DNA from 3 places in the Acidiphilium multivorum AIU301 genome. Region 1 is predicted to be linked to each of the others. Evidence: predicted binding sites of a transcription regulator. Region 1 holds the regulator's gene; each other region holds the start of a gene.
The links. Region 1 encodes LexA, which represses DNA repair genes until DNA is damaged. Its sites were predicted from a motif close to TGTTCTANNTANGTTC; they were not measured.
Positions count from the first base shown of each region.

Region 2: the regulator LexA is predicted to act here: its motif matches at 3,382-3,397, upstream of ACMV_RS05630 (S24 family peptidase).
Region 3: the regulator LexA is predicted to act here: its motif matches at 3,569-3,584, upstream of recA (recombinase RecA).

Region 1 covers NC_015186.1:3,498,072-3,507,687, reverse strand. The annotation lists gene gyrB (DNA topoisomerase (ATP-hydrolyzing) subunit B) at 1-1,571, opposite strand, end outside; RNA gene rnpB (RNase P RNA component class A) at 1,679-2,070, opposite strand; gene ACMV_RS16025 (N-acetylmuramoyl-L-alanine amidase) at 2,103-2,765, opposite strand; gene ACMV_RS16020 (TerB family tellurite resistance protein) at 2,762-3,532, opposite strand; gene lexA (transcriptional repressor LexA) at 3,585-4,280, opposite strand; gene ACMV_RS16010 (NADH:flavin oxidoreductase/NADH oxidase) at 4,430-5,512, opposite strand; gene pdxY (pyridoxal kinase) at 5,576-6,472, shown strand; gene ACMV_RS16000 (CBS domain-containing protein) at 6,575-7,012, shown strand; gene ACMV_RS15995 (hypothetical protein) at 7,031-7,477, opposite strand; gene ACMV_RS15990 (ammonium transporter) at 7,811-9,130, shown strand; gene ACMV_RS15985 (ribokinase) at 9,259-9,616, shown strand, end outside.
Region 2 covers NC_015186.1:1,277,705-1,287,320, reverse strand. The annotation lists gene plsY (glycerol-3-phosphate 1-O-acyltransferase PlsY) at 1-359, opposite strand, end outside; gene ACMV_RS05640 (dihydroorotase) at 356-1,642, opposite strand; gene ACMV_RS05635 (aspartate carbamoyltransferase catalytic subunit) at 1,635-2,570, opposite strand; gene ACMV_RS05630 (S24 family peptidase) at 2,616-3,287, opposite strand; gene ACMV_RS05625 (hypothetical protein) at 3,541-3,771, shown strand; gene ACMV_RS05620 (carbon-nitrogen hydrolase family protein) at 3,852-4,652, shown strand; gene ACMV_RS05615 (DNA methyltransferase) at 4,663-5,871, opposite strand; tRNA gene ACMV_RS05610 (tRNA-Thr) at 6,107-6,181, shown strand; gene ACMV_RS05605 (ribonucleotide-diphosphate reductase subunit beta) at 6,453-7,469, opposite strand; gene ACMV_RS05600 (ribonucleoside-diphosphate reductase subunit alpha) at 7,512-9,398, opposite strand.
Region 3 covers NC_015186.1:972,939-982,554, forward strand. The annotation lists gene ACMV_RS04220 (hypothetical protein) at 1-38, opposite strand, end outside; gene ACMV_RS19655 (Abi-alpha family protein) at 413-919, shown strand; gene ACMV_RS04225 (IS1595-like element ISAcr1 family transposase) at 934-1,950, shown strand; gene ACMV_RS22100 (Abi-alpha family protein) at 2,014-2,259, shown strand; gene recA (recombinase RecA) at 2,431-3,462, opposite strand; gene ACMV_RS04235 (aldose epimerase family protein) at 3,619-4,644, opposite strand; gene ACMV_RS04240 (acyl-CoA dehydrogenase family protein) at 4,659-6,302, opposite strand; tRNA gene ACMV_RS04245 (tRNA-Gly) at 6,418-6,491, shown strand; gene ACMV_RS21780 (autotransporter-associated beta strand repeat-containing protein) at 6,574-9,616, opposite strand, start outside.

The DNA.
Region 1 (9,616 bases):
TCGGTCATGATGACGATGCGGTGATAGCGAAGCTTCGAGATGTCGAACCCGCCCTGCTCCGGCTCGGCCGGGCCGATGCCGGTGCCGAGGGCGGTGATCAGGGTGCCGATTTCCGCGGAACCCAGCATCCGGTCGAACCGCGCCCGCTCGACATTGAGGATCTTGCCCTTCAGCGGCAGGATCGCCTGGGTCTTGCGGTCGCGCCCCTGCTTGGCCGAGCCGCCCGCCGAGTCACCCTCGACGATGAAGATTTCCGACTTCGCCGGGTCGCGTTCCTGGCAGTCGGCCAGCTTGCCGGGCAGGGTCGAGATGTCGAGCACGCCCTTGCGGCGGGTGAGTTCGCGGGCCTTGCGCGCGGCCTCGCGGGCGGAGGCGGCGTCCATCACCTTCTGGGCGATCAGCCTGCCTTCCTTCGGGTGCGTCTCGAACCAGTGTTCCAGCGCATCCGCCACCGCCGCCTGCACCAGCGGCTGCACCTCGGAGGAGACGAGCTTGTCCTTGGTCTGCGACGAGAATTTCGGGTCCGGCACCTTCACCGAAAGCACCGCCGTCAGCCCCTCGCGCATGTCCTCGCCGGAGAGCGAGAGGCTGTCCTTCTTGCCGAGGCTCTCCGCGTATTTGGAAACCACGCGCGTCAGCGCCGAGCGGAAGCCGGCGAGGTGGGTGCCGCCGTCGCGCTGGACGATGTTGTTGGTGAAGCAGAGCATCGTCTCGTGATAGGTGTCGTTCCAGGCGAGCGCGAACTCGACCTTGATGCCGCCCGGCGCATCGTCCTTGAACGCGGTAACCGGGGGCGAGAACAGCTGTGTCTTCGCGCGGTCGAGCCAGGAGACGAATTCGACGAGGCCGCCCTCGTACCGGAAATGCGCCTCCTGAACGGCGCTGTGCCGCTCGTCGCGCAGGTTGATCGTCAGGCCGGAATTGAGGAAGGCAAGCTCCCGCAACCGCCGCTCGTAGATCGCGAAATCGAACTCGGTGCGGGTGAAGGTCGCGGCCGAGGGCCTGAACGTGACCGAGGTGCCGGTGCCGTGCTCCGACGCGCCGACCACCGCGAGCGGCGCCACCGTGTCGCCGTTCTCGAAGCGGATGAGGTGCTCCTTGCCGTCCCGCCAGATGCGCACCTCCATCCATTCCGACAGCGCGTTCACCACCGCAGCGCCGACGCCGTGCAGCCCGCCGGACACCTTGTAGGAATTCTGGTTGAACTTGCCGCCGGCGTGCAACCGCGTCAGCACCACCTCGGCCGCCGAAATCCCCTCTTCGGGATGAATGTCGGTCGGGATGCCGCGGCCATTGTCGGTCACCGTCATCGAGCCGTCGCCGTTGAGCACGACATCGACCCGGTCGGCAAAGCCGGCCTGCGCCTCGTCCACCGCGTTGTCGATGATCTCGAAGCCCATGTGGTGCAGGCCGGATCCGTCATCGGTGTCGCCGATATACATGCCGGGCCGCTTGCGCACCGCATCGAGGCCGCGCAGCACGCTGATCGAGGCGGCGTCATAGACGCCGTCGGGCGCGGCGGCCGGGTCTTCGGAAGCGGGTACGGCGGTCGAATCGGCGGTGCTGGTCATGCCGGTCAAGCACTCCATTGGGCGGGAAATCTGACCTCACTCATAGCAGAGCCGGCCCCGATTGCCTAATCGCGCGCGGGCATGGCCGGGCGGCGCGCGGGGGCAAAAATGCCAGACGGTCTGTAAGCCGGGTTCTGTCCACACCCTCGCGGATGCTGGACGGCCATTCATCTGGGACACGCATCGCTGCGTGCCTCGCGCGACCAACCCGGGCGACGAGGCGGAATCCCTCCGCGGCCATGATCGCTCATGCCGCCGGTCGCCCCTATTCGGTCTTGCTCCCGGTGGGGTTTTCCCTGCCGCCCCCGTTGCCGGCGGCGCGGTGCGCTCTTACCGCACCTTTTCACCCTTGCCGGCAGGCCGAGGCGTACCGGCGGTATGTTTTCTGTGGCACTTTCCCTGGGGTCGCCCCCGCCGGCCGTTAGCCGGCACCGTCATTCCATGGAGCCCGGACTTTCCTCCGCGCCGCGAGCGGCACGGCGGCCGTCCAACCGTCTGGCCCGCGCTTCTTGGGCGATCGCCAGCGCCCGGTCAATGGGCGCCGAACAGGGCGCGGATCGCCGCGGCGCGGGCGCGCGTGCCGGCATCCGCCACACCATCGACCCGTTCGGGCCGGAACCGCCGCTGGAACGCGGCCACGACCGCGGCGCGGTCGAGCGCCACGTCATAGCCGATCGCGGCGAGATCGGCGGCGAGATCGTCGCCCGCGGCACCCGCCGCCGCCGACCACAGGCCGATCCCCGCGGCGGCGAGTTGCGGCCAGGGAAACAGCTCGCCAGGGTCCTGCTTGCGGTCCGGCGCGATGTCCGAATGGCCGACCACGTTCCGCGGCGGGATCGGATGGCGGCCGAGAATGCCAAGGCAAAGCTCGATGACCGCCGCGACCTGTTGCGGCGGGAACGGGACATAACCCCATTCATGGCCGGGATTGACGATCTCGATGCCGATCGACCGGTCGTTCAGCCCGCGCGCGCCGCGCCAGAAGCTGATCCCGGCATGCCAGGCGCGGTCCCGCTCGGGGACCAGCGCGTGAAGGCCGCCCGCCTCGTCGACGACATAGTGCGCCGAAACCTTCGCCGCCGGGTCGCAGAGCCGTTCGATCGCGGCAGCCGCGCTGCGCATGCCGGTATAGTGGAGCACCAGGTGATCGACCGGCATTCCCGCCGGCCGCGCGTCCCGGTTGGGCGAGATCACGCGCCGCGCTCGCGCTTGATGGTGTCCCAGGCGGCGTTGATCCGGGCGACGCGTTCGGTCGCGCGGGCGATGAACTCCGCCGGCACGCCGCGCGCGGCAAGCTGGTCCGGATGGTTCTCGCGCATCAGGGCCTTCCAGTGGGCGCGGATCGCCTCGGTGCTGGACGTGCGGGCGATGCCCAGCACCTGATACGGATCCTCACCGAGATTGCCGCCCGAAGGGTTCGCCGCCCGGGCGCGGGCCGCCTCGCCCAGGCCGAACAGCGCGCCGATCCGCGCCAGCATGTCGGCTTCGCGCGCGTTCACCGGCCCGTCCGCCCGGGCGATGGCGAACAGCGCGCCGAGCACCTGCTCGAGGGCAAGGCGGTTGTCGGCGAAGCTCTCGCCGAGCTGGCGCGCATAGGGCTCGAAGCCGGACGCATCCTCGCGCGCCTGGTCGAACAGGTGCCCGATCGTCGGGATCGCCGCATCCTCGATGCGGAACTGCCGCTTGAACGCGTCGATCTCGGCGCGGACCACCGGCCCGTCGCATTTCGCGAGCTTGGCGGCGAGAACGGTGGCGCCGATGGCGAACACCTGTTCGCGCCGGCCGAGCAGGGCGGCAAAGCGGGCGGAGTCGAGCGGCAGGGCGCGGCCGAGCCGGGCGCCGAGCGAGCCGAGGTCACCGGTATCGGCGGCATGGCCCAGCGCGGCGCCGGCCACGGCGCCGAACGGCCCGCCGACGGCGAACCCCGCGACGCCGCCGATGATCTTCCCCCACACGCTCATGCGCGCAATATCGGCCCGGTTGGCCGGCGGGTCAAAGGGGGGTGGGGCCGGCTCAGTAGCGTCGGAACAGCGCGACCAGCCGCCCTTGGACCTTCACCCGCTCGGCCGGGAAGATGCGGATCTCGTAGCGCGGGTTGGCCGGCTCCAGCGCCGTCGAGTTGCCGCGCCGGCGCAGCCGCTTGAGCGTCACCTCGACATCGTCGATCAGCGCCACGACGATCTGCCCCGTCTCGGCGGTCTCGCCCCGGCGGATGATGGCGGTGTCGCCATCGAGGATCCCGGCATCAACCATCGAATCGCCGGCCACCTCGAGCGCGTAGTGCTCGCCCGGACCCACGAGCGAGGCGGGAATCTCGATTTCGGCCTGGTGCTCGCGCAGCGCCTCGATCGGCTGGCCGGCGGCGATCCGCCCGTAGAGCGGCAGGGTGATGGCCGCCGCCGGATCGGCCGCGCGCGCGCCCTGCAGGCGGGCGGTGAAATCGCCCCGGATCACATTGGGCGCGAAGCCCGTATCCGGCCGGTCCGCCGCGGCATCCGAGGGCAGGCGCAGCACTTCCAGCGCCCGCGCGCGGTGTTTGTGCCGGCGCAGGAACCCGCGTTCCTCCAGCGCGCCGATCAGCCGGTGAATGCCCGATTTCGACTTGAGGTCGAGCGCCTCCTTCATCTCCTCGAAACTCGGGGAGCAGCCCGTCCGGCGCAGATGCTGATCGATATAGACCAGCAGTTCGTGTTGCTTGCGGGTGAGCATCGGGCATTCTCCGGCTTCTTGCCCCGAATGCGCCGCAATGGCCGGGGCCGACAGGACGCTTTTGGGAACAAAACGCTAACATCTGTTCTTAAAGGGCCGATTCGCGCCGCGTCAAGACCTTCGTGACGCTGGCGCGACCCGGCCGAAGGTCAGACGAGAGCCCGCTGATATTGCGGCACGAGATCAACCGGCAGGCCGAAATGCTGCGCCGCGCGGATCGGCCATGCCGGGTCGGCCAGCAGGGCACGGGCGAGGAAGACGAGATCCGCCCGCTCGTTGGCGACGATCTCGGCCGCAAGCTCGGGCTCGCGGATCATGCCGACCGCGCCGGTCGCGATCCCGGCCTCGCGGCGGATGCGCTCGGCGAACGGCACCTGGTAGCCGGGGTGGATCGAGGGAATCCTCTGCTGCGGCGAAATTCCGCCGGTCGAACTGTCGATCAGGTCGACATCGCCGCGGGCGGCAAGCCAGCGGCACAGCGTCACCGCCTGGTCGGCGTCGAATCCGCCCTCGATCCAGTCGGTGCAGGACAGGCGCACGAAGAAGGGCAGGTCGTCCGGCCATTCCGCCCGCATCGCGTCGATCGCCTCCATCACGATCCGCGCGCGGTTGGCGAGATCGCCGCCATAGGCGTCGGTGCGATGGTTGCTGACCGGCGAGAGGAACTGGTGCAGCAGATAGCCATGCGCCGCGTGAAGCTCGACGATGCGGAACCCGGCGCGGCGGGCGCGGGCCGTGGTCGCGGCGAAATCGCCCACGATGGCGGCGATCTCGCCGGCGGTGAGTTCGTGCGGAGCGGGGCGATCAGGCGCGAAGGGCAGCGGACTCGGCGCCACCGGCAGCCAGCCATCCGCCGCATCGGGCGCCACGAACCCGTCGCCCTTCCAGGGCTGGGTCTGGCTTGCCTTGCGGCCGGCATGGGCGATCTGGATCGCCGGCACCGCGCCGCCATATTCGATCAGCGCGACGAGGCGCTTCATGAAAGCCTCGTGCCCGTCATTCCAAAGGCCGAGGCAATGGGCGGTGATCCGCGCCGCGGGCGAGACATGCGTCGCCTCGGTGAAGACGATGCCGGCGCCGCCCATCGCCTTGGCGCCGAGATTCTGGATGTGCCAGTCCTGCCCGAGGCCGTCGATCGCGCTGTACTGGCACATCGGCGAGACAACGATGCGGTTGCGCGCCTCGACGCTGCGGAAGCTGACCGGCTGAAAAAGCTTGGGAATGCGCGCCACGGCAAGACCTTTCGACAATGAATGAAGACGTTTGCCCGGTGAGATGGCGCAGGGAAGGCGGGCATGCAACCGCCGGCCCTTGCCAGGCCGCGCGCCCTGCCGCCAAACCGGGCCATGGCGATTCTCTCGATCCAGTCACAGGTGCTCAACGGCGCGGTTGGCAATGCCGGCGCGGCCTTCATCCTGGCGCGGCATGGCCACGAGGTCTGGCCGCTGCCGACGGTCCTGCTGTCGCATCATCCCGGCCATGGCGGCGCCGAGGGTGGCCCGGTGAAGCCGGCGCGGCTTGCCGCCCTGCTGGACGGGCTCGCCGCGCGCGGCGCCTTCGCGCGGTGCGAGGCGGTGCTGTCCGGATATCTCGGCGCCGCGGCCGCGGTTCCCGTGGTGGGCGAGGCCGTCAGCCGGGCGCGGGCGGCGAATCCGGCGGCGCTCTATGTCTGCGATCCGGTCATCGGCGATGACGGGCGCGCCTACGTGCCGCCGCCGCTGATCGCCGCGATCCGCGAAACCCTGGTGCCGCGCGCCGATATCGCGCTGCCGAACGCCTTCGAGCTCGGCATTCTTGCCGGCACCACCCCCACGGACCGGTCCAGCGCCTTCGCCGCCATGGAGGCGCTTGGCACGAGGCTGGTCGTCCTGACCGGTTTCGCCGGCGCGGATACGGCGCCCGGCATGCTCGACATCCTCGCCATCGACCCGGATGGGCGCCGGCAGATCTCCGTACCCCGCCTCGCCGGGCGGTTCTCCGGCGCAGGCGATGCCTTCGCCGCCCTGTTCATGGCCCATTACCTGCCGTCGCGTCGGCTTGACGCGGCCCTGACCGCCGCTGCGGCAGCAACGACGGAACTGCTCCGCATCACCGCCGCCCTCGGAACGGACGAACTCGCCATCGTCGCGGCTCAGGAGGCGTGGGTTGCGGCCGGATGCGCCGCACGGGATGATGAAAATCCGGCGAGATGAACCATTTGTGTTGATCTGGGCGAAACCGCCGACATAGTCTGGTCTGGAATGAGCCTGTCCGCCGCGCCGTCGTGCGGCGAGGGCGTCCTCGGGAGGTTTGCGATGACAACGATGGCTGCGATACTGAAACGGAAACCCACCGCGCTGATCTCGGTGCCGCCTGAGGCGCGTATCCGCGAGGTGGTCGTCGTGCTGGCGGAGAAGCGCATCGGCGCTGTGGTCGTGCAGTCGCCGAACAGCGACCTGCTCGGGATTCTCTCGGAGCGCGACGTGGTCAGAAGCCTGGCGGCGAACGGCGCCGCGACGCTGGAGATGGAGGCGAGCCAGCTGATGACCCGCGCCCCCACCACGGCGACGCCGTCGACCACGGTTTTCGAGGCGGAAAACCTGATGACCGACGGGCGTTTCCGCCATCTGCCCATCGTCGACGGGGGCAAGCTGGTCGGTGTCGTCAGTATCGGCGACGTGGTGAAGTCGCTGATCGAGACGCAGACGCACGAAGTGCGCAGCCTGCGGGAATACGTCAACGGCAGCGCCTGACCGCGCGGCCGCGCGAGGTCAGCCCGGCGGGGCGAGCGGCTGCGCCTGAACGCTGCTGTTCCCGCCATAGCCGGTATCGCTTCCCGTACCGCTCGTGTAGCCACGAGAGGAAGACATCGGCGCCGGCGCCAGTTGCTGCGGTGCCGCATTGGCCGGCCCTGGCCCGGCTTCGTTCGTGGCCGGCGCCGCCGCGCCGCCGGCCCAGGGCGGATTGCCGAGATTCACCTGCTTCGGCGTCGTGTTCGCGGCGGTGAGAGCGCCAATGCCGCCTCCAACGGCACCGCCGACGAGAACGCCGATCGGCCCGCCGATCAGGCCGAAGGTCGCGCCCGTGGCGGCCCCGCCGGCAGCCCCGCCGCTCATGCGATTGCCGGCATCCGCGCCGCACCCGGCCAGCGTCACCGTCATTGCCGCAATCAGCCCCAGCGTCGTCGCTTGCCGCCGCCTGCGCTTCCAATCCGTCATTGAATGCTCCTTCCCGCGCCGGAGCGTTTCCGGCTGTCGGACCCTACAGCGCGGAATCGTGGCGAAACAAGGTTCGGGCCGAGTCCGGACGATGATTTCGGCGTAATCAAGGACAGGCTGCAACGAGGTCGCGAAGGGCGATCGCCACCGGCCATGTGCCGGAATGATGTGCTAATGGACATCCGGAGGAAGTTCATCCCCGATTCTGCCTGACGGCCCGGCCGGCGCGCCATGGCCAGCGCCCGAGGTTTTGGCACAATTCCTGCTAACTGCCCGATGTCACACGGATCAGCCGCATCGGATAACGGGCGGAACAAGAAGGAGCGGGTCGCCATGACGCGACGTTTATGGACGGTGGGAGCCCTCTCGCTCCCGCTTGCCGGCATCTGTTTGCCTGCAAAAGCGGCAGAATCGGGTTTGAGCGCGGGCGATACTGCCTGGATGTTGGTCAGTTCGGTCCTGGTGCTGCTGATGACCATTCCCGGCCTCGTTCTGTTCTACGGCGGCATGGTCCGCAAGAAGAACGTGCTTTCGATCATGATGCAGAGCGTCATCATCTGCGCGGTCGTTTCCGTCCTGTGGCTCGTGGTCGGCTACAGCCTGGCCTTTTCCAACGGCAACGGCTTCGTCGGCGGGCTGGGCGATGTCCTGCTGGAAAACCTGGCGCGCGACTGGAACCTGCCCTTCACCCTCGGCACGGGGCTGCCCGACGCCGTGCATCTGCGGGTGCCGGAGAGCGTGTTCGTCATGTTCCAGCTCACCTTCGCGATCATCACCCCGGCCGTGATCACCGGCAGCTTCGCCGAGCGGATGAAGTTTTCCGCCCTGCTGATCGTGATGGCCGCATGGTCGCTGCTGGTTTACGCGCCAATCGCCCACTGGGTCTGGAGTCCCGCAGGCTGGCTCTACCGGCTCGGCATCGCCGACTACGCGGGCGGCACGGTCGTCGAGGTGAATTCCGGCATTGCCGGCCTCGTCTGCGCGCTCTATCTCGGCCGCCGCCTCGGTTTCGGACAGGACAACATGATGCCCTGGAACCTGTCCTATGCGGTGATGGGCGCCTCGCTGTTGTGGGTCGGCTGGCTGGGCTTCAATTCCGGCGGCGCCGGCGGCGCCAATCCGAATGCCGGCATGGCAGTGCTGGTCACCCAGATGGCCGCGGCGGGAGCGACCCTGTCCTGGACCGCGGTCGAATGGGCGCATCTCGGCCGTCCCACGGTGCTGGGCGCGATTTCCGGTGCCGTGGCCGGCCTTGTGGCCATCACCCCGGCGGCGGGCTTCCTGCTTCCCGGCCCGGCACTGCTGCTCGGGCTTGCGGCTGGCGTGGTCTGTTTCTGGGCCGTCACCGTCGTGAAAATCCGCCTTCGCTACGATGATTCGCTCGATGCTTTCGGTGTGCATGGTGTCGCGGGCATTCTCGGCACGCTGGCCACCGGCGTGCTCGCCTTCGGCCCGCTTTCGGGCGGCGCGGTCGAACCCGGACTGCACCAGCTGGCGATCCAGGCGCTCGGCGTGGCGGCGACGATGATCTATTGTGGCGTCGTCACCGCCGGCATCCTGTTCGCCACGCAGCGCCTGGTCGGCCTGCGTGTGACCCGTGACGAGGAACGGCAGGGCCTGGATGAGGTGCTGCACGGAGAATCGATCGCCTGACACCCCGCCCGCCGGGAAGGCGGCGCCGCGCCGGCATCCGGCATTTTGACTTGCGGCGCCGAAGCCCGCAGAAGTCGGGTCGAACCCGCCGCCGCGGGATTCCGGTGCGATACGGAGGAACGGAGCCCATGCTCGTCGTCGGCAGCGCGAATATGGATCTCGTGGTGCGGACACGGCGCGCCCCGGATGCGGGCGAAACCGTCATGGGCCTCGATTACGCGACTTATCCGGGCGGCAAGGGGGCGAACCAGGCAGTCGCCGCGCGGCGGGCGGGCGCAACGGTCGCCTTCGCCACCTGCCTCGGCCGCGACGCCCATGGCGATGCCCTCCACGCGACGCTCGCCGCGGAAGGCATCGATCTCTCCCTTCTGCGCCGCGTCGACGCGGCGAGCGGGGTTGCGCTCATCACCGTGGAGCACGGCGGGCAGAACCGCATCGTCGTCGTCCCGGGCGCGAACCAGGATCTGCGGCCCGAGCGCCTGCCCG
Region 2 (9,616 bases), 1.5 Mb from region 1:
GCGGCGCCGACCGGGAAGGCGAGGGCGAGCAGCACGCCGAGGCCGGTCGCCACCCCCTTGCCACCGCGAAAGCCGAGCCAGACCGGGTAGAGATGGCCGATCACCGCGAACAGCGCGGCGAGATCGGCGGCGGCGCTGCCGGCATGGCGGGCGAGCAGCACGGCGACGGCGCCCTTGCCGCCATCGAGCAGCAGGGTCAGCGCGGCGAGGCTCTTGCGCCCGGTGCGCAGCACGTTGGTCGCACCGATATTGCCCGAGCCGATCCGCCGCACATCGCCGAGCCCGGCCGCACGGGTGAGCAGCAGGCCGAACGGGATGGAGCCGAGCAGGTAGCCGAGCAGGGCGTAGGGCGCGATCATCCGTGCACCCGCCGCCCGGCCTTCCACGTGCCGGTGACCACACCCTCGACCGGCCGTCCGTCGAAGGGCGTGTTCTGCGCCTTGCCGGGCAGGGCGCCGGCCTCGATCCGCCAGGGGCGCTCGGGGGCGAAGAGGCAGAGATCGGCCGGCGCACCGCGGGCGATGCGCCCGGCATCCAGCCCGAACAGCCGCGCCGGCCGGTCGGTCAGCAGGGAGAGTGCCGCGATCAGCCCGAGCCCGCCGGACTGCACCTGCGCCAGCGTGATCGCGAGCAGCGTGGCGAGGCCGGCGCCGCCGGGCGCGGCCTCGGCGAAGGGCAGGCGCTTGTCGTCGGCGTCGCGCGGCTGGTGGTCGGAGACCACGGCGTCGATCGTGCCATCGGCCAAAGCGGCGCAGACGGCGAGGCGGTCGGCCTCGCTGCGCAGCGGCGGCGAGAGCTTCGCATAGGTGCGGAAATCGCCGATCGCGTTCTCGTTGAGGTCGAAATAGGGCGGCGCGGTGTCGCAGGTGATCGCGAGGCCCCGGCGTTTCGCGCCACGGATCAGGTCGAGCGCCTCGCCGGTCGAGACATGGGCGAAATGCACCGCGCCGCCGGTGAGTTCGGCGAGACGGATGTCGCGGGCGACCATCATCGCCTCGGCGCAGGCAGGGATTCCGGGCAGGCCCATCAGCGTCGCCCGCGCCCCGGCGGTCGCCGCACCGCCGGCGGCTAGGCTCGGCTCCTCGGGATGCTGGACGATCATGGCGCCGAAGCCGCGCGCATAGGACAGGGCGCGGCGCATCAGCCCGGCCGGGCCGATCGCCCGCGCGCCATCGGAGAAGGCGACCGCGCCGGCCGCGCGCAGCAGGCCGTATTCGGCGATCATCTCGCCCTTGCAGCCGCGCGTCGCCGCGCCGTAGGGGGCGATGGTGAGCCGCCCGGTCGCAGCCCCGGCGCCAGCCAGGGCGCGGACCAGCGCCGGGTCGTCGGTGGCGGGGATATTGTCCGGCAGCACGGCGATGGTGGTGATGCCGGCGGCATTGGCCGCCTCGGCGGCGGTGGCGATGGTCTCGCGGTATTCGTAGCCGGGCTCGCCGAGCGAGGCGCGGGCATCGACCAGGCCGGGGCAGAGGATCTGCTCGGCGGCATCGATCATCACCGCGCCGTCCGGCCGGCCGAGACCGGCGCCGAAATCGGCGATGACGCCGTCGCGGACCAGCAGGTCGCCCACCGCGTCGTGGCCGGTGGCGGGATCGACGATCCGCGCGCCGCGGATCAGCGTGTCGGGGGGCGTGTCATGCATGGGCGAGCGCCGTCCGGGCCAGCACGTCGAGCACCGCCATGCGGATGGCGACGCCCATCTCCACCTGCTCGCGGATCACCGAGCGGGTGGCGTCGTCGGCGACCTGGCTGTCGATCTCGACGCCGCGATTCATCGGGCCGGGATGCATCACCAGCGCGTCCGGCTTCGCCATCGCGAGCTTGGCGGCGTCGAGCCCGTAGAAGGTGAAGAACTCGCGCGCGCTGGGGATCAGCCCGGCGCTCATCCGCTCGGTCTGCAACCGCAGCGCCATCACGATATCGGCGTCGCGCAGGCCCTCGCGCATGTCATGGAAGACGGTGGCGCCGAACTGGTCGATGCCGGAGGGGATCAGCGTCGGCGGGCCGACGACGCGCACCCGGCTGCCCATCGCGGTGAGCAGCAGCAGGTTCGAGCGGGCGACGCGGGAATGCGCGATATCGCCGCAGATGGCGACGGTGAGGCCCGCGAGCGTGCCCTTGCTGCGGCGGATCGTCAGCGCGTCGAGCAGCGCCTGGGTCGGGTGCTCGTGCATGCCGTCGCCGGCGTTGATCACCGCCGCATCCACCTTCTGGGCGAGCAGGGCGGGCGCGCCGGAGGCCTTGTGGCGGACCACCAGCAGGTCGCAGTTCATCGCGTTCAGCGTCGCCGCGGTGTCGAGCAGGGTCTCGCCCTTGGAGACCGAGGAGGTCGAGACCGACATGTTGATCACATCGGCGCCGAGCCGCTTGCCGGCGAGCTCGAAGCTCGTGCGGGTGCGGGTGGAATCCTCGAAGAACAGGTTGATCAGCGTCCGGCCGCGCAGCACGTCCCGCCGCGTCTTGCCCGACCGGTTGAGCAGCACGTAGCTCTCGGCGAGGTCGAGCAGGGCGGAAATGTCGCGCGGGTGGAGCCCTTCGATTCCCAGGAGATGGCGCGTCGGCAACCGCATGACGGTCTCCTTACAGCCCCGCCGCGCCGGCGGGAAGAGCGCTTCCTACTGGCTGGCCCAGACGATGCGGTGAAGGGCGCCGATCTCCTCGGTCATGAAGCCGCGGGGCGGGTAGGCGGGATTGAAGCAGCCGAGATCGACCCGGGAGACGGTGCGGCGCAGCAACTGCCGGGCCATCACCTCGCCACCGGCGGTACGGATGACGACACGGTCGCCGGTGCGCACGGGGGACGCGGGCGAGACCACGATGATGTCGCCATCGCGATAGACGGGGTCCATCGAATCGCCCTGGATGGTGAGCGCGAAGGCGTGCGGATCGCCGGCGATCCCGGCATCGCCGACGGGCAGGGCGATGCGGTCCCAGCCGCCGCCGGTCGGGTTGCCGCCCTCGTCGAAGAACCCGCCCTGGCCGGCCTGCGCGAGGCTGGCCAGCGGCACGGTGCGCACCGCCGGCCGGCGCGGGCGGCTGGTGCCGGCCGGCGTCGTGCTTCTGCCGCCGACCAGGGCGGCGAAGGCCTCGATGCCGATGCTGCTGGCCGAGAGAATCTTGGCGATGCTCTCGGTCGAGGGCCAGCGCAGCCGGCCATCCGGCGTGCGGCGCTTCGAGGGATTGAAGCTGGTGGGGTCGAGCCCGGCGCTGCGGGCAAGGGCGGAAGCCGACAGCCCCCGTTGCGCCGCCAGCGCGTCAATCGCCCGCCAGATATCTTCGTGCTGCATCGTCTTGTTCTTAACGGATTTATGGGTCTTTGAAAGAAAAAATTAAGGAAAACCATGAGTTAACGCTTGCGGCGGATACAACCTCTGGTTAGTATGTTCTTGTTTCGTTCTCATGGAGCTGTCGCGATGATCTTCGCCCCGTCAGAACCGCTGAGTCCAGATGCGAAACAGAATTGGAGAATGACCGGCGAACAGGAAAAAAATTCCGGAACCGCCGGAAAGATCCGAGCCCGCTTTCAGAAGGAGACATGAAATGACTTTGACCCTGCGCAACCTTTCCGTCCTCGCCTACGCCAACGGCTTCACCCTCTGGCACTATCGCGCAGGCAACGAGGCGCTTTCCGTCCTTGAGGATGACGGGTTCTTCGGCCCGGCCGCCGACCTGATCGCGCCGGGGGACATCGTGATGGCCTCCGGTTCCCAGGGCGCGCGGATGGGTGCGATCGCCCGCCGTGGCGACCACCTCGTGCTGGCGCCGATATAGGCCGCGGCCCAAAGGGCCTGCCCGCGCCGCCCGAACGATGGACAATTGCCTCGGCGGCGCGGCGGGCCTATCCCTGTTGCATGACCGTGAACATTGCCATCTGCCAGACCGAGGGCCGTTTCGCCGATCCCGAAGCGGGGCACACCCTGCTCGGCGAGGAGGCGCGGGCCGCCGCCGCCGCCGGCGCGGATCTTCTGGTGCTCCCGGAACTGTTCCTGACCGGATACAATCTCGGCGCGGCGCGTGCGCGGGAGCTGGCGCTGGATCCGGAAGGGGAGCAAATCGGCCGGGCGAGGGCACTCGCGGCCGAGGTCGGCATCGCGCTGTGCTTCGGCTTCCCCGAGCGTGTGGGCGACGGGGTCGCGAACAGCGCGATCCTGATCGACGAGGCCGGCGGCGCGCGGCTGATCTATCGAAAGGTGCACCTGTTCGGGGATCTCGACCGCGGGATGTTCGCGCTACGGGGGGATGGATTTCCGGTTGTCGCCTGGCGGGGGCTGAGCCTGGGCCTCGCGATCTGCTATGACATCGAATTCCCCGAGACGGCGCGGATGATGGCGCTGGCGGGAGCCGACCTGATCCTGGTGCCCACGGCGCTGATGCCGCCTTATTACGTTGTGGCGGATTCGCTGGTCCCCGCCCGGGCCTATGAAAACCAGGTCTACATCGCCTATGCCAATCATTGCGGCGGCGAGCCGGGGATCGACTATATCGGCCATTCCTCGATCTGCGGGCCGGACGGCGCGGTGCTGGCCAAAGCGGGCGCCGGCCCGACGCGACTGATGGCGCGGATCGATCCCGGACACCTCGCCGAAGTGCGCCGCCGCGATCCGTTGCTGGCCGACCGGCGGCCGGTGCTCTACGGGACGATCGCGGGCTGAGGCGGGCCGTTCAGAGCCGGCGGAGCATGACGATCCGGTTGGAATTGGTTCCCCGCGTGCCGTTGCTGACGCCCCAGCAATTCGAGGTCTTGGTGAAGGTCTGAAGGTTGACCAGCACGCCAAGCCGTTGAAAGGGCAGGCCATCCGCCGCTTGCCAGACGCGCTTTTCGAGCAGCACCCGGCCGCGCCGCACCTCGCCCACCTCGAAGGCGACATGGCCGCCCGGCCGCACGAGCCGGGCCAGTTCGGCGAGCACGCGGCGCACCATTTCCGTCCAGGCGGCTTCGCTCCGGTGCAGGTCGATTGCGACCGCGCCGGGATCGATCCCGGCGAACCAGCAGCGCAGCCAGTTGTCGGCCGCATAGTCCACGACATCGAGAAACGGCGGCGAGGTGACGACCAGGGCGACCGAGCGCGCGGCCAGGCCCGGAACATGCCAGGCCGGACCGGTGTGCAGGCCAGGCGCGCCACAGGCGGGAACGGTGCCGTCGCGCAGCAGGGATTTCGATTTCCGGAGGATGAGGGCGGCGATGTCGCGCTCGGGTGGGGCGAGGCCCAGCCTTTCGTTAATCCGACGCTGCGCCGTGACGGACACGGCCTGGTTGGGCGGCATCGAGCGGCCGGAGAAGAAGCCGGGGGAGTGGCCGGTGAGCCGGTTGATCGCGACCATGCGAATCCAGTCGGCGACCGGATCGGGCCGCACGGCGCCCAGCGGGGCGCGTTCGGCGAGCCAGTCCCGCAGCGCCTCGAGGCGGGCGAGGGTCATGGGATGGTAGAAGGCCAGCAGGTCGTCGCGACGGATTTTCCCGAGCGCCCAGTCCACGCTGCGCAGCGAATCGGCGATATCATGCAGATCGATCGGCCGCAGCCGGGGGCGGCACATCAGCGCGGCAAGCGGATTGATGTCGTTGCCGGCGGCCCGGCGCTGCATCAGCGCCGCCTGCACCAGCGTTGTGCCACGGCCCATGAAGGGGTCGAACACGAGATCGCCCGGGGCAGTGAGGCGGGAAATGAAGAAGGCCGGAAGCTGTGGCTTGAAGCAGGCCCGGTAGGAAATCTCGTGGATCGCGTGGGCCTGGCGCTGGCCGGACGTCCAGAACGCGTTGATGAAATAATCGATCCCGTCCGCGCGTTCGTGGCGTGTTATGCCGTCGAAATCACGGAAGTCGAGAATTCCGTCGATGAGCGTCCGGTCGGGAAAAGGCTTCGGCAATGTCATGTTCAAGATGTCCATGAAGCCCACGGATCACTTCAGACGTGGTGAAAATCTGCGTCTTCCGGATTTCAGGTGTTCATGATCTGGCATTTGGCGAGGGCTTCTGTCCGTGGTCGCTTTTCGTGCCGCATGCAATACTGAAGCAATAGTCTTCAGCCTCCGAAGCCCGCCGGCTGGCCACCGAAGGGCACTTGACCGGAAGCCTGAACCCGGCAAAACACGGCTATTCAGACAGAACGCCGGGTTAGCACAGCGGTAGTGCAGCGGTTTTGTAAACCGAAGGTCGGGGGTTCAAATCCCTCACCCGGCACCAGCTTTTCGGACAGCGTGGGCGTCTCGACAAGGTAGGCCGCGCCTGAATCGGCGCTGCGCCCATGGCCGTGGCCGGGGCTCGGTTTCGCCCCTTCGGCGAACGGTCATGATGCATGAGACAACATCGAATTGGCCTTGAGATCGGACCATCCGACGGGGCGGTCGATAGTAACCCGGTGAGGACATGCCTCACCGGGAGATTTTTTCATGTCAGGGGGAGAGTGTTCCGGTTCGGCCCGTCTGTCTGCCCGAATGTCCCGAACACGATTTCATCATGACCAAACCTCGTCCCAGGAGCCGGCCGTCGAGGCCTTGCTGTATTCGGTCGCGCGGTTCTCGAAGAAGTTCGTGTGCTCGACGGCGTTGAGCATCTCGTCGAGCCAGGGAAGCGGATTCTTGTCGACATGGAAGAGCGGGTTGAGTCCGAGCTGGAGCAGACGGCGATCCGCGATATAGCGGATGTAGCGCTTCACCTCTTCGGCGGTCAGCCCCTCGACGGCGCCGAACTCGAAGGCGAGGTCGATGAAGGCATCCTCGTGATCGACGATGGTGGCGCAGCAGAGATAGATCTCGCGCCGCAGTTCCTCGGTCCAGATTTCCGGGTTCTCGGCGACGAAGGTACGGAACAGCTTGATCACCGAGTTGCAGTGCAGGCTCTCGTCGCGCACCGACCAGGAGACGATCTGGCCCATCCCCTTCATCTTGTTGAAGCGCGGGAAGTTCAGCAGGATCGCGAAGGAGGCGAAGAGCTGCAGCCCTTCGGTGAAGGCGCCGAAAGCGGCCAGCGTCTTGGCGATCTCGTGCTTCGAGTCGACGCTGAATTCCTGCATGTAGTCATACTTGTCCTTCATCTCCTTGTATTTGAGGAAGGCCGAGTATTCGACTTCGGGCATGCCGATCGTGTCGAGCAGGTGCGAATAGGCGGCGATATGGATCGTCTCGATGTTCGAGAAGGCCGACAGCATCATCAGCACTTCCGTCGGTTTGAACACCTGGCTGTAGTGCTTCATGTAGCAGTTGTTCACCTCGACATCCGCCTGGGTGAAGAAGCGGAAGATCTGGGTGAGCAGGTTGCGCTCGCCGGGGGTGAGGTTGCGGTGCCAGTCCTTCACGTCGTCCGCGAGGGGAACTTCCTCCGGCAGCCAGTGGACGCGCTGCTGGGTCAGCCATGCCTCGTAGGCCCAGGGGTAGCGGAACGGCTTGTAGACCGGGTTTTCCGTGAGCAAGTCGAAATGCGCGGGGGTTTCGACCGGGATGGGCGCGGCGGTATCGGCGGTGGTGACGGACATTCAGGCAGATCCTCGGAAAGACGTGGGAACGCGGCGGCCGGACTACTGGCAGGCCAGGCATTCCTCGTAATTGGTCGTGCTTGCGGCGGCGGCAACCAGCGGTGCCGGGGCCGGCGCGGTGCGGTTGGCGGCGTCGCCGTGCTCGTGGCGCTGCACCTTCTCGCTCACCGTGTCAGCGCGCTGGATCGAGAGAGAGCGGCAGTAATAGAGCGACTTCACGCCCTTCTTCCATGCCTGGAAATGGATCTGGTGCAGATCCCGCTTGTGGACATTTGCCGGCAGGAAAACGTTGATCGACTGGCTCTGGCAGATATACGGCGTGCGGTCGGCGGCGTGTTCGATCACCCAGCGCTGGTCGAGTTCGAAGGCGGTCTTGAAGACGGCCTTCTCGTCGTCGGTGAGAAAATCGAGATGCTGTACCGAGCCCTTGCTGACGGTGATGTTCGACCAGGTTTCCTCATCGTCGCGGCCCTTGGCGGCGAGGAGCTGCTGCAGGTGGCGGTTGCGCACCGAGAAACTGCCGGACAGGGTTTTCTGCAGGAAGACATTGGCGGCGATCGGCTCGATGCCGGGGCTCGAATTGCCGGCGATGATCGAGATCGAGGCGGTCGGCGCGATCGCCATCTTGTGCGAGAAGCGCTCCATCACGCCGTATTCGGCGGCGTCGGGGCAGGGGCCGCGTTCCTCGGCGAGCTTGCGCGAGGCGGCATCGGCGCCGGCGCGGATATGCCGGAAGATGCGGATGTTCCACGCCTTCGCCATCGCGCTCTCGAACGGAATGTTGAGCGACTGCAGCAGCGAGTGGAACCCCATCACGCCGAGGCCGACCGAGCGCTCGCGCATCGCGGCGTATTTGGCGCGGGCCATCGAGTCCGGCGCGCTATCGATGAAATCCTGCAAGACGTTGTCGAGGAAGCGCATCACGTCCTCGATGAACTGCGGATTGTCGTGCCATTCGAGCCATGTCTCGAGATTGATCGATGACAGGCAGCAGACGGCGGTGCGCTGCTGGCCGTGATGATCAAGGCCGGTGGGCAGGGTGATCTCGGCGCAGAGATTGGAGGTCTTTACCTCGAGGCCGGCGAGCTTGTGGTGCTCGGGCCGCGCGTTGTTCACGTGGTCGGCGAAGATGATGTAGGGCTCGCCGGTCTCGATCCTGGCGGTCAGGATGCGGATCCAGAGCGAGCGGGCGGAGACGGAGCGGACATGCGCGCCGTCCTTGGGCGAGGTGAGGGCCCACATCTCGTCCGCCTCCACGGCGCGCATGAACGCGTCGGAGACCAGGATGCCGTGATGCAGGTTGAGCGCCTTGCGGTTCGGATCGCCGCCGGTGGGGCGGCGGATCTCGATGAATTCCTCGACCTCCGGATGGGAAATCGGCAGGTAGACGGCGGCCGAACCACGGCGCAGCGAGCCCTGGCTGATCGCCAGCGTCAGGCTGTCCATCACCCGGATGAAGGGAACGACGCCCGAGGTCTTGCCGTTCTGGCCGACCTTCTCGCCGATCGAGCGCAGGTTGCCCCAATAGGAGCCGATGCCGCCGCCCTTGGAGGCGAGCCAGACATTCTCGTTCCAGAGATCGACGATGCCTTCCAGGCTGTCCGACGCCTCGTTGAGGAAGCAGGAGATCGGCAGGCCGCGCTTGGTGCCGCCGTTCGACAGCACCGGGGTCGCCGGCATGAACCAGAGCTTGCTGATGTAGTCGTAGAGCCGCTGGGCGTGCTCGGCGTCGTCGCCATAATAGGAGGCGACGCGGGCGAACAGGTCCTGATAGCTTTCGCCCGGCATCAGATAGCGGTCGTTCAGCGTCGCGCGGCCGAATTCGGTGAGCAGCGAATCGCGCGAGCGGTCGATCCTGATCTGATAACCCCCACGGATCTGCACATCGGTGTCGAGCAATGCGGGTTCGGGTCGGTTGATCGCGTTCATTGCAGTGGGGGCTCCCGTCGTTTCGGCGAAGCACATAACAACATATTGGGTAGGCATCGCGCAATCGCCACTAGATCAAGTTAATCCAAAAAAATCTCTTGCGCCGAGTCGGGCCCGGACGGTCTTATGTGTTCGTTGTTTGTTCTTATGCTAGACTTATGGCGCCGGCCCGGCAAGCGGGTGGCCGCACAATGCCGAATCGACGCAAAGGCCCGCGC
Region 3 (9,616 bases), 1.2 Mb from region 1:
CCGTCGATGATGGCGCGGAAGCGGGCGGCGAGGTCCATGAACGGAACAGGAACACGGACGGGCGGGGGTGGGCAAGGATTTTTGCGCCGGTGGGGGCGGCGGCATAGGAGGATCAGGGGGTGGTGGTGGCTTGCGACCCTTGTCGGACGCTAGGACGTCATGAGGTCAGCGCCGAAAGCTGCCATTCGTAGGATGGTAATCGCCGCGCGCACCCACTCTGTGCTTGCCGGGCTAAGGCGCGAGTACAAAGTATGGAGCGCACCCCTGCGTTCACCAGCAACAGCAGTAAGCAGAAGCGAGGCAGCGCCGTGCTGAGGGGAGACGTTGAAGGAGCTAGCTCACTGCTATGCTAGCTCACTGCTATATTGTCGAAATCGTGACGATTCCCAGATTTGTTGCAAAGGAGCGAAAATTGACCGAAAATAGCTCGTCGGGAAACGACCTAGGTACGGAGATAGCAAAGGAGCTTATCCGTCAACTTCCGATCAGGGACGCAACGCTCTCGGCTGCACAGCAAACAGGAGAAATTCTGACCGATCTGGCAAAGGTTTTGCACTTAGCTTTGGCACCCGTTCAACTTCTCGCCGCATACCAAGACCGATTCCGACAGTTTGTTGATCGGGCAGTGCGGCGGGTGCCCGAGGAAAAGAGAATTGCCCCTGCTCCTCAGATTCTCGGCCCAATCGTCGAGGGTATTCGCTACGAGCCAGAAGGGACGCCCATCGACGAACTGTTTTCGGAGCTGCTTAGTCGGTCAGTAGATAGTGACCGTGCGCACGAGGCGCACCCATCTTACCCGATCATAATCAGACAGATTTCCAGTGATGAAGCAAAAATACTATCGAACCTCAAAGGTCGCAGGTTCGATTATGTTCATACAAGGGACCTTGCCTATCCGGTTGACTCCCATACCTACTAGATCTAGTGTTGGGCATGGATGTCCTGGCCCGTGAAGACCTGCCGTTCCCGCAGTCTCTGCCGGAATTCCAGCGTATTTTCCCGAACGACGCGGCCTGTGCCGCCTATCTCGAAAGCGCCCGCTGGAATGGAGGGTTCGCCTGCCCAAGGTGCGGCGTCGTTGGCGAGCCGTTCCGTTTCGAGGCGCGCCCGGGCGTTCTGCGCTGCCGGGCCTGTCGCAAAGACGTAAGCCTGATGGCTGGGACCGTTATGGAACGCAGTCACACGCCGCTGTCGACTTGGTTCTGGGCGGCTTACTTGATCGCCAGCCAGACGCCCGGAATGTCGGCCGTCCAATTTCAGCGGCAACTCGGCCTGTCGCGCTACGAGACCGCCTTCGGCATCCTTCATAAGCTGCGCGCCGGGATGGTGCGCCCCGAGCGCGACAAGATTGGCGACACGCCGCAAGAACACGTCGAAGTGGATGAAACGTGGGTTGGAGGACGAACCCGAGGCGATGGACGGGGTGTCCATCACAAGGTTCTCGTCGCCTGTGCCGTGGAGGTGCGCCACCGGAAACCGGGAACCAAGCTCGACAATCGGAAAGACGGTCGCTACGCGGGACGCGTTCGTCTCGCTGTTGTCCCCGACCGTAGCGCCAATTCGCTCTGCGGATTCGTCGAAAACGCCGTTGCTCCCGGATCGCTGATCGTTACCGACGACTGGAGCGGCTATGCCGGTCTCGGAAGGCGCGGGTTCGACCACCATGCAATCGCCGAATGCGGCGACCCGGAGGTGGCAGAAGAATTCCTGCCGATCGTCCACTTGGTCTTTACCAACCTGAAGACCTGGATCAACGGCATCCATCACGGGGTCAGCGCCAAACATCTACAAGCCTACCTCAATGAATTCACGTTTCGGTTCAACCGGCGCCTCTATCCCTTCAACGCGTTCCGCTCGCTGCTCGGAATCGCGGGTAGGGCAGCCGCACCAACCTTTGACGAGCTTTATTCCGGGGAATGGACACACCCTACATTTAGTGGGTGTGGGTAACAACCGGATAGGCAAGCAAGGGACTACGACCGAAAGCTGAATCTATTTACGGGTGCGAGCAGAGTGGAAGTTGATGAGCTCCCAAGAACCGGACTGACCTACCCTGAAAACGTGCAATTCTACATGAACCACCTACATCAACTCGGACTAGCGGGGATTTTTCAACAGGGGAATCAGGAGCCAATTTTTGGCAATGAACCGCGAGAGCAAGTTGGTGTCAGGGTTCGCTCTCAATATATGTTAACCGATTTCGGGCAGCGCTTCATTCATGCCTGCACCGCGGGAGAGGCCACAAACGACTTTTCGTAAAGCGTGTTCGGCTTCACGCACACTTCGGCGCGTCTATATGTGATAATATTCCTTATTAGATACTCTCCGCCCAAACCCGCCAGTCCGGTTTCCCCCCCCATAGCCATTATTCCGGTGAGGTCGATCGAGTGGGGGCGGCGGCGCTGGGGGCGCCGCCGGGGCAGGAGCAAATTAATCGGCGGCTTCGGTTTCGGTTTCGTCGGTGATCATGGCGGCTTCGACGAGGTTGGCCTGGGCGCGGATGCGTTGTTCGATGGAGGCGGCGACGTCGGGGTTGTCGCGGAGGAACTGTTTCGCGTTCTCGCGGCCCTGGCCGATGCGCTGGCTGTCGCAGGAGAACCAGGCGCCGGATTTCTCGACGATGCCGGCCTTCACCCCGAGATCGAGCAGTTCGCCGACCTTGGAGATGCCCTCGCCGTACATGATGTCGAACTCGACCTGGCGGAAGGGCGGGGCGAGCTTGTTCTTGACCACCTTCACGCGGGTCTGGTTGCCGGTGACTTCCTCGCGGTCCTTGATCGAGCCGATGCGGCGGATGTCCATGCGGATGGAGGCGTAGAATTTCAGCGCGTTGCCGCCGGTGGTGGTTTCGGGGTTGCCGAACATGACGCCGATCTTGAGGCGGATCTGGTTGAGGAAGATCACCAGGGTCTTCGAGCGCGAGATCGAGCCGGTGAGCTTGCGCAGCGCCTGGCTCATCAGGCGGGCGTGCAGGCCGACATGGCTGTCGCCCATCTCGCCCTCGAGCTCGGCGCGGGGGACGAGGGCGGCGACGGAGTCGACCACGAGGACGTCGATCGCGCCGGAGCGGACCAGGGTGTCGGCGATTTCGAGCGCCTGTTCGCCGGTGTCGGGCTGGGAGATCAGCAGGTTGTCGACATCGACGCCGAGCTTGCGGGCGTAGATCGGGTCGAGCGCGTGCTCGGCGTCGACGAAGGCGCAGGTGCCGCCGCGCTTCTGCGCCTCGGCCACGGCGTGCAGGGCGAGGGTGGTCTTGCCCGAGGATTCGGGGCCGTAGATCTCGATCACGCGGCCGCGGGGCAGGCCGCCGATGCCGAGGGCGAGGTCGAGCCCGAGCGAGCCGGTGGAAATGACGTCGATCGCCTCGGATTCGCTGCGCGAGCCCATGCGCATGATCGAGCCCTTGCCGAAGGCGCGCTCGATCTGGGCCAGGGCGGCGTCGAGTGCCTTGTTCTTTTCCATCGGTAACTCCTGAAGCGTGTTGGGCGGGCCGGCGTGATGCAACCGGAGCGCGAAATTAGTCTAGCGGGCGCCGGGTTGCCCGTCGAGGATGAGTTTTGCATGAAGAGAACATATCGGCAACACGTTTGGTAAGAATTTATTAACCATTTGTTCTCGTCATGTTCTCGTCTGGTCGGTGGTGAAGCGCCAGACGGTGCTGGAACGGAAGGCCTCGCCGGGGTCGAGCCTGGTGGAGGGAAAGGCGGGGCGGTTCGGCGAATCGGGGAAATGCTGGGTTTCGAGGGCGATTCCGTCGCCGGGGCCGTAGGGCGGCAGGTCGAGCTTGCCGGCGGCGTAGACCTGCACGGCGGGCTCGGTGGTCTCGACGGCGAGGACGCGGCCGGAGGCGGGGTCGCGCAGGAGGGCGGCGGGGCCGATGACGCCTTCGGGCTTGTCGAGCACGAAGCAGTGGTCGAGGCCGGCGCGGGCGGGGCCGATTCGCTGCTGGCGGGTGAGGTCGAGCCAGGTGCCGGCGACGGGGGCGATGGCGCCGGTCGGGATGTTCGCCGCATCGGGCGCGAGGTAGCGCGCGGCGGCGACGGCGATTTCGTGGTCGAGCGCCGTGCCGCCGCCGGCGAGGTTGAAATAGGCGTGGTTGGTCAGGTTGAGCACCGTGGCGCGGCCGGCGACGCGGGCGGCATAGTCGAGGCGGAGCGTGTTGTCCGGCGTCAGCGTGTAGGTGACGTAGACGGTGAGGTCGCCGGGGAAGCCGTTCTCGCCGTCCGGACTGTGCAGGCGGAGGGTGAGGGCGCTGCCGGTGGCGGCGACGATGTCCCACACGCGGTGGCTGAAATTGGGCGCGGGGCCGTCGGCCGGGCCGCCATGCAGGGTGTTGGCGCCCTCGTTGGCCGGCAGGGTGTGGCGGACGCCGTCGAGGGTGAAGGCGGCGCCGGCGATGCGGTTGGCGTAGCGGCCGACGAGCGCGCCGAAATAGGGGCTTTTCGTCTCGTAGTCGGCGAGGGTGGGGCAGCTCAGCACGACATTGGCGAGGCGGCCGCGGCGGTCGGGGGCGAGGAGTTCGTCGACGATGCCGCCATAGTCGAGCAGGCTGACCGACATGCCGGCCGCGTTCGCGAGGGTGATCCGCCGCACCTTCGCGCCGGCGCGCGTGGTGCCGTAGGGGGCGATGACGGGTTCGGGCATGGGCGGTCGGTCCTTCAGGCGTTTGGGCAGGCGTCCGGGATGACGGCGGCGCGGGCGAGGAGATCGGCGTCGCCGCCGGTGGCGCCGGCGGCGCCGAAGGCCAGCGCGGGGTGGACGATGCGCGCGGCGATGAAGCGTTCGGCGACGGCGGCGGGGGCGTGGCGGAGCAGCAGCGCGGCCGAGAGGGCGAGGGCGAGATGCTCGACGAGGCGGCGGGCGACGGGCTCGGCCGATTCGGGGCGTTCGAGCATCGCCTCGACGCCGGCGATCAGCGCATCGAGCGCGGTGTCCGCGCCGCGGGCGGGGGCGAGTTCGGCGGCGAGGGCGGCGGCGGCCTCGGGCGTGCGGGTCAGCGCGCGCAGCACGTCGAGGCAGATGACGTTGCCCGCCCCTTCCCAGACGCCGTTCAGCGGCGCCTCGCGGTAGAGCCGGGCGATCGGGTGTTCCTCGACGAAGCCGTTGCCGCCGTGGCATTCCAGCGCCTCGGCGAGCAGGGCGGGGGCGCGCTTGCAGGTCCAGTATTTCGCGACCGGGACGATGATCCGGGCGAGGGCGGCTTCGGCCGGGTTACGGGCGGCGGCATCGGTCGCGGCGGCGGCGCGCAGGGCGAGCCAGAGCGCCGCCTCGGCCTCCAGCGCCATGTCGGCGAGGACGGCGCGCATCAGCGGCTGGTCGATCAGGGCGCGCTGGAAGGCGCGGCGATGGGCGGCGTGGTGGAGCGCGAGGGAGGTGGCCTGGCGCATCAGCGCGGCGGCGCCGAGCGCGCATTCGAGGCGGGTGAGATGCGCCATCTCGATGATGGTGGCGATGCCGCGGCCCTCGGCGCCGACCATGACCGCCTCCAGCCCGTCGAACTCGACCTCGGAGGAGGCGTTGGAGCGGTTGCCGAGCTTGTCCTTCAGGCGCTGGATGCGCACCGCGTTGCGGCTGCCGTCGTCGCGCCAGCCCTGGGCGAGGAAGCAGGAGATCGTCTCGCCGGTGCGGGCGAGGGTGAGGAAGAGGTCGCTGGTGGGGACCGAGAAGAACCATTTGTGGCCGGTCAGGCGCCACGAATCGCCCGCGCGGGTCGCGGTGGTGCGGGTCTGGCGCAGATCCGAGCCGCCCTGTTTCTCGGTCATCGCCATCGCGACGCCGAGGGCCGGTTTTTCCGCCGGCGGCAGCGGGCGCGGGTCGTAGCCGGGCGCGAGAATCCGGTCGCGGAAGCGGGCGAGCAGGTCGGGCGCGTGGGCGAGGGCGGCGGTGGCGGCGAAGGTCATCGCCGCGGGGCAGCAGACGCCGGGCTCGCCCTGGCCCCAGAGATAGGCCACGGCGGCGCGGGCGACATGGGCGCCGGGGCGGGGTTCGGTCCAGGCCAGGCTGTGGAAGCGGTCGGCGCGGATCATGCCCATCAGGCGGTGCCAGGCGGGGTGGAAGGCGACCTCGTCGATGCGGTGGCCGAAGCGGTCGAAGGCGGCGAGTTCGGGCGGGTTGCGATTCGCCTCCCGCGCCAGGGCGCGCAGTTCGGGCGAGCCGATTCGGGCGCCGACCGCGGCGAGATGGGGGGCGGCCCAGCCGGCGCCGAAGGCGGAAACCGCCTCGAGAAGGGCGGCATCGCCGGTGAAGGCGTCGTGCGCCGGCGGTTCGCCGGCCTGGTTGAAAACCTCGTGCGTGACGGGCATGGCGGCAGCATAGCCGCGCGGGCGCGGCTTGTCTCGCCCGGCATTGTCCCGCCCGGCATTGTCCCGCCCGGCTCTATTGATGGCGGCGCGCGCTGCGCTTATACCCTGTGGCGTTGCGGGTGTAGCTCAATGGTAGAGTTCCAGCCTTCCAAGCTGGCTGTGCGGGTTCGATTCCCGTCACCCGCTCCATCGATTTTGCAGGGTTTTTCTGGCCGATCGTCGCCGGCCAGCTTGCCGCCACGCCCCGCTCTGCGGGCGGCAGTTCCTGTCGCTACCAATTGCAGGTTGCCGTGAAATTGAATGCATTCAGGGAGGTGTTGTCGCCTCTGCGGCTGATATAGACGAGCCGGCCTTTCCAGCCGTGCTGGGTGCGGAGGGTCAGTCCGAGCCCGGTGTCGAGGGTTGCGCTTGGCGCCGCTTGCGCGCTCACCGGCATGATCTCGGTGCCGAGAGTCTCGGTGGAAGCGAGCAGGCGGTTGCCGAGATAGGACGTGCCGCCGACCTCGATCCAGGGCTCAAGATCGAGCCCGAAGGTCCTGATCTGGTACCCGGCTCTGGCGCCCGCGCCGATCGCACCGAGATCGTTGCCTTGCCGACCATAGGCAAGATCGAGCAAGCCGGCGCCATGTTCAGCGAAACCTTCCTGGGACACGTGCAGATAGCGTGCGGCAACGAAAGGCGTGATGAAGCCGCGGTCAATATGATCGGTGTAACTGGCGTTGATGCCGGAACCCAGAAACCATCCATGGCCGGTTCCCGTTGCAACCAGACCGCTCGGCACGAGGCTGCGGCGGGAATTCACGCCGAGATGGCCGAGGCCCAGCGTCAACGCGATCCGCCATGGACCGTGCCGATAGATCCCGTAGTCGGAGAGGCTGATCTGGCGGTTTGAGATCTGCTGGTAGGCGGTGTTGCTGCTGCTGGCGGTGCCGGCGACAGCGACGCCGAGAAGGAAGCCGGGCCGGATCCGGGCTCCATAGCCGATGATGGCGCCCCCGTCGGTGATATTCCCGTCATTGGCCTGGCCGAAGCTGCCCAATCCGTGAAGCCAGAAGCCTTTCCGCGAGGCGAGGACCGCATCCGTCGTGTCCAGGATGTCCTGATTGATGATGTAGGCATTGCCGGCGACGCCGCTGCCCGAGGAAAAGGCGAGAGGGCCGACGTTCAGGCTGAGATAGACATTGTCGGCGGTGTACTGGACCTGCGGCAAGAGATAGCTGGCGAGCGCGGAATTGTAGGCGACGGTTGAGAATTGTCCCGAGACACCGCCGCCGGAATGGACGATGTCGTAGCGCGAGCCGGGGCGGTAGATGCCGGAATCGGCATTGACGGCGAGGCCGCCGGCGAGCTGGACGGAGCCCGTCACGGCGAGCTGGCTGTAGCTGATGCCGGGCGCCTGATCGTTGGGGGTGATCTCGATCGAGAGCGTGCTGGCAGGGTTCTGAGCGTAGTTGCCCGTGACGGTCATGACGCCGATGGTGCCGCCAGGGGCGACAATGCCGCCATTGTTCGCGACATCGCCGGCGATGGTGCCGTGACCGCGCAGAATGGCGCTGGCATCGACGGTGACCATGGCGTGCAGAACGGTGCTGCCATGGATGCTGTCTCCGACCTCGAAAAGACCATTCGCGACAGTGACAACGGGCGCGCTGCCGGTTCCCGTGTTCGTCTGGCTCGTGGCGTTGTCAATCACCGTGCCTCTGGTGGTGAGGGTTCCGGCGAGGTTGAGCGTTCCGGTCAAGGTCAGGGCATTGGCGGTGGTCGGGTCGAGAGAGGTTCCGGCCGGGCCGGCAAGGCTGCCACCGGTCTTGGCGACATCAATCAGGCGCGCCGTGCTGAACGGCGACATGGCACCGAGCGTGCCGCCGCTACTCAGCAAGAGATTGCCGCCTGCTGCGCCGAGGGCCGAATCATTCGACACCAGCAGGGTACCGCCCGTGATGCTGGTATTGCCGGTGTAGGTGCTGGTTCCGGCGAGGGTTGTCGTGCCGCCGGCAAGTTGAAGCCCGCCGGTGCCTGCGATGGGGCCGGCGAAGGTGCCGCTCCCGTTGCTGATGATCAGGTTGTTGGCGCCGAGCGCGACGGTGCCGGCGCCGGAGCCGGTTAGGGCGGCAATGGTTTCATTGCCCGATGCGCCGGAGATATCGAACGTGCCGTCATCGATGAGGCTGGAAGAGCTGGCGATGGAGCTGGCGCCGGCCAGGGCCAGCGTGCCCGCCGTGATGCTGGTATTGCCGGCATAGGTGCTGGTTCCGGCGAGGGTTGTCGTGCCGCCGGCAAGTTGAAGCCCGCCGGCGCCTGCGATGGTGCCGGCGAAGGTGCCGCTCCCGTTGCTGATGATCAGGTTGTTGGCGCCGAGCGCGACGGTGCCGGCGCCGGAGCCGGTCAGGGCGGCAATGGTTTCATTGCCCGATGCGCCGGAGATATCGAACCTGCCGTCATCGATGAGGCTGGAAGAGCTGGCGATGGAGCTGGCGCCGGCCAGGGCCAGCGTGCCCGCCGTGATGCTGGTATTGCCGGTGTAGGTGCTGGTTCCGGCGAGGGTTGTCGTGCCGCCGGCAAGTTGAAGCCCGCCGGTGCCTGCGATGGTTCCGGCGAAGGTGCCGCTGCCGTTGCTGATGATCAGGTTGTTGGCGCCGAGGGCGACGGTGCCGGCGCCGGAGCCGGTCAGGGCGGCAATGGTTTCATTGCCCGATGCGCCGGAGATGTCGAACATGCCGTCATCGATGAGGCTGGAAGAGCTGGCGATGGAGCTGGCGCCGGCGAGGGCCAGCGTGCCCGCCGTGATGCTGGTATTGCCGGCATAGGTGCTGGTTCCGGCGAGGGTTGTCGTGCCGCCGGCAAGTTGAAGCCCGCCGGCGCCTGCGATGGTTCCGGCGAAGGTGCCGCTCCCGTTGCTGATGATCAGGTTGTTGGCGCCGAGGGTGACGGCGCCAGCGCCGGAGCCGGTCAGAGCGGCAATGGTCTCATTGCCCGATGCGCCGGAGATGTCGAACCTGCCGTTATCGATGAGGCTGGAAGAGCTGGCGATGGAGCTGGCGCCGGCCAGGGCCAGCGTGCCCGCCGTGATGCTGGTATTGCCGGCATAGGTGCTGGTCCCGGCGAGGGTTTCGGTGCCGCCTGTCAGGACAAGGCCTCCCCTTCCGGAGATGTTCCCGGCGAAGGTGCCGCTTGCACTGGTCAGGGTCAGGGTCTGGTTGCCGAGGTATACGGTGCCGGTCCAGGTGAGACCGGTAACGGATGCACCATGGCTGGTGGCTGAAATATCGAAGGCGCCATTGTCAACGACGCCGGATGAATCGGCAATTGCGCCA